2 regions of the Moritella sp. 5 genome follow, and region 2 is predicted to be linked to the other one. Evidence: predicted binding sites of a transcription regulator. Region 2 holds the regulator's gene; the other holds the start of a gene.
The links. Region 2 encodes FliA, which starts transcription of late flagellar genes. Its sites were predicted from a motif close to CTAAAGNTNNNNNNNNNNNNGCCGATA; they were not measured.

Region 1 (4,421 bases), 130 kb from region 2:
AGTGTCATTTTTTGTCATCAAAAATACAACTGACAATTATTTGTTGTTGAACATTCGCAACTGGCAATATGACGGCAAAATTTTGTCTTGATGGTTATTAGGGTTTATTAATGATTAATATACCACGCGATAAAAAATGAGAGTTAAGTTTAATTGCAAGTAAAAACAGTGTGTTATAACTTTGTTTTCATTTTAAATGTATTTGGCATGCCGATTGCTTTATCTAAGATACATAACATTTATTTAATTTGAAACAAGCAAAAAGGAAGATACCGTGGCCTTATATGTAAATACAAATGTAGCATCTTTAAATTCACAACGTAATTTGACGAACTCTACAAATGCGTTACAAACATCATTTGAGCGCCTATCTTCTGGTAAGCGTATTAACTCCGCTGCAGATGATGCGGCAGGACTACAGATTGGTTCTCGCTTAGAGTCTCAAGTTAATGGCTTAAATCAAGCTGCACGTAATGCCAATGATGGCATATCTCTTGCGCAAACAGCGGAAGGTGCACTAGACGAAACCACCAATATGCTACAACGTATGCGAGTATTATCAATTCAGTCTGCGAATGGCTCAAATAGTGCCGCAGATCGTGTTGCACTGGATAATGAATATGGTCAGTTGCAAGAAGAAATTAATCGCGTGGCTGCGGATACAACGTTTGGTGGTATGAATTTATTAAATTCGACGTTTAATCAAGATTTCCAAATCGGTCCCGATGCGAATCAAATCATTACTGTAAAAATATCGACGAACATGAATGCGCTCGGCTTAGGTGTTGGTACTGCGACATCTGATATTTTAAACCCTTTAAATGCGCAAAAGGCTATTGATAATCTAGATACCGCAATTGCAACGGTGACGGACATCCGTGGTGATCTGGGTGCCAAGCAAAACCGTTTCTCATCAACGATCCGTAATTTAACTAATATTTCGGAAAATGTGTCTGCGTCTAAGTCACGTATTATGGATGCCGATTTTGCCGCTGAATCAGCAAAACTGGCTCAGAATCAAGTATCGCAACAAGCTGCAAGTACCATGCTGAGCCAAGCGAACCAGCAATCGCAAGTAGCCATGTCATTATTACAAGGTTAATAGTTGCAAGGCTAATCGCCTATTATTTTGGCTCGAAAGGGCCAAAATAATACATTTCTATTCTTGGAAATGTCCTTTTCAATTTTTAAATTATCCCTTCCCTTTTTTATAACATTAGGCCGAGTTGATTAACAATTATTCAACACTTTTGAGTGCTTGTTGTAATTTGTTGAAATTAAACAGTTAAATGTGGATGCCAGTTCAAGTTTCGAAGTGAATTGGAAATAAATTAAATAAAAATTAAAAATAACTCTAAAGGATGTATTTTTATTGTCGATAACTTTCATGACGATACAAATAACTGATTATTAATAAGGGCTGTATTTTATATACACAGCAGTCCTTTACAGGATTTCTTTTAGGAGACGAATATGGCTGTTTATGTAAATACCAATGTAGCATCTTTAAATTCACAACGTCATTTAGGTAATGCTACCAACGAATTACAGACTTCTTTCCAACGTTTATCATCTGGTAAGCGTATCAATAGCGCTGCGGATGATGCTGCTGGTTTACAAATCGGTTCTCGTTTAGAGTCACAAGTCAATGGTTTAAACCAAGCATCTCGAAATGCAAATGACGGTATTTCAATGGCGCAAACCGCGGAAGGTGCGCTAGACGAAACAACGAACATGTTACAACGTATGCGTGTAATTTCAATTCAATCTTCGAATGGTTCAAACTCTCAAGCTGATCGTAATGCATTGCAATCAGAATTCAATGAATTACAAACTGAAATTACGCGTGTATCAACGGATACAACGTTTGGTGGTGAAAAGTTACTTGATGGTAATTTCAATCGTGAGATTCAAGTCGGTGCTGATGCGAACCAAACCATTACATTAAAAATGACAACAAGTATGGATGCGACAGCGTTGGCTGTGGGTAGTACTACAACGAATGTTTCATCTGCTGGTGGCGCACAATCAGCAATTACGGCTCTCGATGCAGCGCTTGAAACTGTAACGGGTACACGTGCTGATCTAGGTGCGAAACAAAACCGTTTTTCATCAACGATTCGTAACATCAGCAATATCTCTGAAAATGTATCAGCGTCTAAATCACGTATTGTTGATACTGATTTTGCTGCCGAGTCAGCTAAACTGGCACAAACTCAAGTACAGCAACAGGCGGCAAGTTCGATGTTAAGCCAAGCCAATCAAACCTCACAAGTAGCGCTATCACTGCTTTAATCGTTTAGGTTTATATTTGCCCTGCACTTTGCAGGGCATTTTGGTCTTTGGGGGTTACCATGTCCATTGATAATAATATGGATCATAAGAGCATTCGTTTTAATCCTGACCCTGTTGTGACAAAAGAACCTGTCATAACGAATCCTGCCGTTTTAATTTCACCAATCGAACAAGTTTTACCGATCGAAAATTCATTATCTGAACCAAAAATAGCGAATGATATAAATTTGGAACAAAAATTGCTTGAAGCAAAGGATACGCTACAAGCTAATTTTGATGTTAATAATAAGAAGCTAAACTTTAGTGTTCATGGTGATACTGGCCGTATGGTCGTTAAAATTGTTGATCCTGAAAGTGGTGAAACACTGAAAGAACTACCATCAGAAGCGGTTTTAAAGATGGTCGCTAACATTGAACAATTTCAAGACAATATATCAGCTAGTTCAGGTCTCTTATTCGATGAGATGGTTTGATTAATACAGCGAGATAAAATAGTCTGATGTTTAATGCGATAGGCAATTGTTTGCCTATCGCATTACTATTGATGAAAATTAAGGATACACATGGCCGGTATTACGATGGCAGGTTCAGGTTCAGGTTTAGATCTGGAAACGATCATTTCAACATTTGTAACTGCTGAAAAAACGCCAAAAGAAACACGCTTAAACAAGAAAGAAACCGACCTTACAACGGAATTATCTGGTATTGGCACTTTGAAAGCGGGCTTGGCCGACTTTAAGGCCATTACTGGCCAATTGGGTAATCTGGACTCTTTTTATCAAAGTAAAACTAATATTAATTATCAAGGCCGAAATGTCGAGCAAACCACTGCCGGTAACGGTGTAGATAGCGCTGCGTTGCCTATTACTATTAAAACGAAAGGTGTGGTACCAAAAGGTGCATTTGATGTTGAAGTGAAACAACTTGCACAGGGTGCGCGATTGGAGTCTGATTTTTTACCTGATCGAGAAACCAAACCTGGGCAGGGCATGCTGTACTTTGATGCAGGTAAAGATACTTTCCAAGTGAATGTTAATGTCACTGATACTTTACAAGATATTCAGAAAAAAATTAACGATGCGCCTGACAACTACGGTATTAGTGCCAATGTAATTAGCTCTGATCTGGGGGCTAAAATTGTCTATACCTCAGAAAAAAGCGGTAAAGAAAATGATTTAGCCGTTTTCACCTCAGATTCGAGCTTGAGTATTATTTCATCCAGTATGGGTGGCCACCCTGCTACCGATGCGATTATTACGGTGGATGGAAATACTATAACCAAAGATACTAATGTCTTTAATCATGCAGTATCAGGCGTCACTATTACTGCCAATAGTTTGACTAAACTGAACGAGCCTGCCAATTTTTCAACGTCGACAGACCACGCTGCGGTGCAAGAACTCATTTACGGCTTTGTAGATGGTTATAATACCTTGATGGAGAGTATCAATGTATTGACCCACCCTGAGACGGGTGTCTTGAAGTATGACTCAAGCGCACGAAGTATCAAACAGCAACTGCAGAGTATTACCGGCGGCGTGGTTAATGATGCCAATAAGAAACTAAACACCTTATACGGCGCAGGTATTTCGTTAGAAGAAGGTGGGTTGTTAGCGGTTAATCCGTTTGGTATGCATGGGTCTAAGTCTGGTACTCAACGCTTAAATGATGCAGTAAATAACTCATTAGATGATCTTGGCAAACTTTTTGCAGGGAATAATGGTATTGCGGCACAAGTGAATCGCGTGTTGGCAAACAATTTGGGAAATCGGGGGATGATTTCTCAGCAGGAAAATATGCTGAATGATAATTTACGTGGTATTGGGGATGATCGCGATAAATTGGATCGCCACATTACATCATTTGAAGATACATTACGGAAGAAATATACCGCTTTAGATAATACGGTGTCACGTTATAATGCCACCGGTGATTATATTCGTAGTGTATTAGGTTAATCATATTATTTTTTGGTATTTAAATAAATCAATAGTTAGGTAAAAAACATGAGAGCTAATATAAGACGTTATCAGCAAGTCAGCCGAGAAAGTGGTATTTCTACTGCTGATAACCACCAAGTGATTTTTATGTTGTTACAGGGGTTATTAGATTCTGTAGCGGTAACA
Region 2 (4,421 bases):
CGTCTAGTACATCAACGCGTTCACTCGCATTCATGATTGGACCTTCCGCCTCAATGCCACTTATTTCACTTTTAACTGATTCTGTCATTACATTTAGTGGTTTTGAAGCCTCACCAAACATAGTCAACATTTCAACTAATTTGACTTCAACTTCTTGTACTAAATTAATCACGCGACGGATCATTTGACCAGTCAAATCTTGAAAATCTTGCGCCATGAGAATTTCAGTTAAATACTGTCTTAAACTATCGGCATCAGATACTGAAACTTGAAGAAAATCGTCTAATAATTTACAAAGTTCTTTAAATTGACCCAATTGTAAATCACGACTCATCAAGTTCTTCCAATTTGGCATCACTTGTTGAATGCGGTCGTTAAAACTATCAGCAATTGGTAAGCAGGATTCAACTGCATCCATCGTTCTGTTTGCCGCTTTATCCGTCATCTCAATAACATAATTCAAACGCTCTCGAGCATCAGGAAACTCATCGTTAGCTAAGCTTTCAATACGTGTATCTAACTGGAAATCTTCTAATGAATCATGTAATTGACGTGTTAACACACCCACTTTTTCAAATAGTGCATCTGAATTTGTATTCTGAATTTTAGTAATTATTTCATTTGCCATTTCTACCTGACCACACTCTAGCAGTGTCACCAGTTCTTTAGCGTCTTCTAATGAAATCAACGATTCTTGTTGTTCACTCATGCGCATCCTTGCTTATTGAATTCGTTCGAAGATCTTCTCTAATTTTTCTTTTAGTGTCGCCGCTGTAAATGGTTTAATAATGTAACCATTCACACCTGATTGAGCAGCTTCAATAATCTGTTCACGCTTCGCTTCAGCCGTAACCATTAGTACTGGGATATGACATAGCGCTTGGTCTTTACGGATCTCTTTAAGTAGATCAATACCTTGCATACCAGGCATATTCCAATCAGTGACAACAAAATCATAATCGCCATTTTTTAGCATAGGTAATGCCGTGTTGCCGTCGTCCGCCTCATAGGTATTGCTAAAACCAAGATCACGAAGTAAGTTTTTAATGATGCGTCTCATCGTAGAAAAATCATCGACAATAAGAATTTTAATTTGCTTTTTCAAGTTGTTCTCCAAAATAAGTAATTACAATATTCACAGTCCCTGATCCCATAAATATCTTACTTCAATATTCAAGTACTAGATAAATAGTACCAATTAAACTTAGTCATCTAACCAAGCATGCATACGCGCTTTCACTCGATGCATCGCTTGGCTGTGTATTTGACTCACACGAGACTCGCTGACACTGAGTACTTCCCCGATCTCTCTTAGATTTAACTCTTCATCGTAATAAAGCGATAAGACTAAGCTTTCTCTTTCGGGTAGTGTTTTAATGCAGCTTGCTAATGCTTGCTGAAAACGTAGCTCAGAAAAATCAGCACAAGGAGTGCTTGATTTTCCTTCGTAAATTGAATAGGCATCTTCATTACTCGCGGTCAAATCTTCGACCGCCAATATATGCCCACTATTAACATCCATCAACATACTATGGTAGTCAGTCAGGTTTACGCCTAATTCTTCAGCAACATCCGTATCTTTTGCATCCGTACCCGTTTGTTTTTCGATACGGTCAATGGCAGCAGCAATATCACGGCCATTTTTATGCACCGATCTTGGGACCCAATCCCCACGTCTCATTTCATCAATCATTGAGCCGCGGATACGAATACCAGCATAAGTTTCAAAGCTAGCGCCTTTAGAGCCATCAAAATTGCGCGCAGCATCCAGCAATCCAATCATACCCGACTGGATTAAATCATCTAACTGAACACTCGGCGGCAAACGTAGAAGCAAGTGATGGGCAATTCGTTTTACTAAAAAACCAAATTGCTCAACAGCATGACTCTGTTGCGACTGGATGTTACTGTAAGCGGATGCCTTATTCACTTCAATCTTCTACCCTAGCTTTGTTTTCAAACAGGTTCTCAATGAAGAACTCCAAATGGCCGCCGACTTTATTCGGTACTGGCCAAGTTGCAGCTCGACTTGCTAACGCTCTAAACGCCAATGAAGCGGGCGCTTTTGGAAATGCTTCTACAACCACTTTCTGTTTACGAACGGCTTGACGAACACTGTTATCAAACGGAATACAAGCAACAAGCTCTAATGTTGCATCTAAAAATCGGTCCGTTACACGTGTCAATTTAGTAAATAATTCTTGGCCTTCACGTAAACTACGCACCATATTAGCCACAATTTTAAAACGATGTACACCGTGTTCTTTTGATAATAACTTAATTAATGCGTAAGCATCCGTGATTGATGTCGGTTCATCACACACCACCATTAATATATCTTGTGAAGCACGGCAAAAACTTAACACCATCTCCGAAATACCCGCAGCAGTATCAACCAGTAGCACATCAATAGGTGTTTTCAATTCTGCAAACGCACGGATTAAGCCTGCATGTTCTTGTATTGATAACTCAACCATCGAACGCGTACCAGATGTTGCCGGTGCGATTAAGATCCCATTCGGACCTTCAATCAAAATATCATCTAATGTACATTCACCCGAAATAACGTGAGAAATATTTTTATGTACGCGTAAACCGAGTAAAACATCCACATTTGCCAACCCAAGATCGGCATCTAAAACCATGACTCGCTTACCTTGGGCCGCGAGTGATACTGCCATGTTCAGTGTTACGTTAGTTTTACCTACGCCACCTTTACCACCTGAAACGGCAATGACTTTAACTTTTTTGTTATTACTCATTTGTCTTAGACCACTTGCTTGATCGAAAAAAATATTTTTATTCATTACTATTTATCATCGCCTAACCAAAAATGCGTATCGTTTTGTTCTTCTAGCGTATCTCTGTTAAATACAGTACGAACTAATTGCTGCGCATTGGCTGAATCTATATCTTCAGGAACCCTTTGCCCATTTGTTATATATGCAATCGGTAGTTCATTTTGTATTAGTACACTTAAAATCTCACCTAAGCTTAAACTTTCATCCACTTTACTTAAAATACAGCCCGCTAACGGAATATGATGAAAATGCTCTAATGTTTCTTGTACAACCCTACGCTGTGCAGTTGCAGGGACAACCAAATAGTTACGAATCACGACTTTTTCATTATTAACTAATGTATCTAACTGTTCGGATAAACGCTTGTCACGCTGTCCCATCCCGGCAGTATCAATCAAGACTAAACGTTTACTTCTTAACTGATACAAGTATTGTGCCAATTCTGCTTCATCACGGGCAACCTTAACAACACACCCCATAATACGGCCGTAAGTCGCTAATTGTTCGTGAGCACCAATACGATATGTATCAGTAGTAATCAACGCAACATTCTCTGAGCCATGCAACATGGCAAATTTTGCCGCTAATTTGGCGATAGTTGTCGTTTTACCCACGCCGGTTGGGCCAACTAATGCAACAGCACCACCTTTACCCAAAATATCATCTTGCGCAATGAGAACGCTGTCCGTCAGTAACGCTTCGATCTGATCCCAAGCCGACTCAATCGAACAGTTTTCAGCCACACAGTTAGCTAGTTGGTCAGCAACTTCTTCGGTAAAGCCAATCTTAACCAGATGTTTGATCAACATAGCACGAATAGGTTCATTACGTTCAACTTCCTGCCACTGTAATCCTGAGACTTGGTGCTCAAGCAACTTTCGGATTGAGGCAAGCTCAGCCTTCATCGCACTCATGTCTTGTTGGTTGTCACTTTTCGGCGTAGTCGACTCAAACTGCTTATAACCACTTTGTTGAGAAGAGCGCGCCATACCATCACGCATTTCATTTTGCTCTGCGAGTGTCGCCGGAGCAGTATTTGGACGTTCAGCAAAGCGACGAGCGACCGGTTTCTTTAAAAAACTGGTATCCCAATTATTTTGTTCACGCGTATTATCATCGTTATTGATTGCTTGTGACATTTGCTGTTTATGTTCTTGCTGACGTGCCAATAAGCTCGCTAATGAGTCATTTGGCGCTACAGGGCGCTCTGGTTCTGCTTGCTGTGACAGTTCATTATTCATTAATTTTTTGAAGTTGAATTTAGATGCCGATAAATTGACGGAGTCTTCAGAAAGTTGACGTTCTGATTTATTTGCTACAGTTTTTGGTTCGCTTACTTTTTCAGGTGCGACAGGCTTACTTTCAGAGAAATCCACAGCAGCAACTATTTCAATGCCGCCGGTGACCTTTTTGTTAGACATAATAACAGCGTCGGGGCCAAGAACCTCTTTGACCTCAGCCAATGCCGCTCGCATATCTTTGGCAAAAAAGCGCTTTATTTTCAACTTAACATCCTTAGTTCTGTTCGCTACTTAAATTATTTATTTACGTATTATTGACCAACAACACTGACAATTCGAATCTGTTTATCATCAGGTACTTCTTGATATGATAATACGC

Region 1: a site for FliA is predicted at 1,355-1,381, ahead of HWV01_RS04655 (flagellin). Genes of this name have one in related genera too.

What each region holds. Positions count from the first base shown of each region.
Region 1 is NZ_CP056122.1:1,014,097-1,018,517, forward strand. It holds gene HWV01_RS04650 (flagellin) at 275-1,102, shown strand; gene HWV01_RS04655 (flagellin) at 1,474-2,295, shown strand; gene HWV01_RS04660 (flagellar protein FlaG) at 2,355-2,768, shown strand; gene fliD (flagellar filament capping protein FliD) at 2,859-4,253, shown strand; gene fliS (flagellar export chaperone FliS) at 4,302-4,421, shown strand, end outside.
Region 2 is NZ_CP056122.1:1,145,901-1,150,321, reverse strand. It holds gene HWV01_RS05310 (protein phosphatase CheZ) at 1-709, opposite strand, end outside; gene cheY (chemotaxis response regulator CheY) at 722-1,105, opposite strand; gene HWV01_RS05300 (RNA polymerase sigma factor FliA) at 1,205-1,930, opposite strand; gene HWV01_RS05295 (MinD/ParA family protein) at 1,932-2,807, opposite strand; gene flhF (flagellar biosynthesis protein FlhF) at 2,810-4,306, opposite strand; gene flhA (flagellar biosynthesis protein FlhA) at 4,354-4,421, opposite strand, start outside.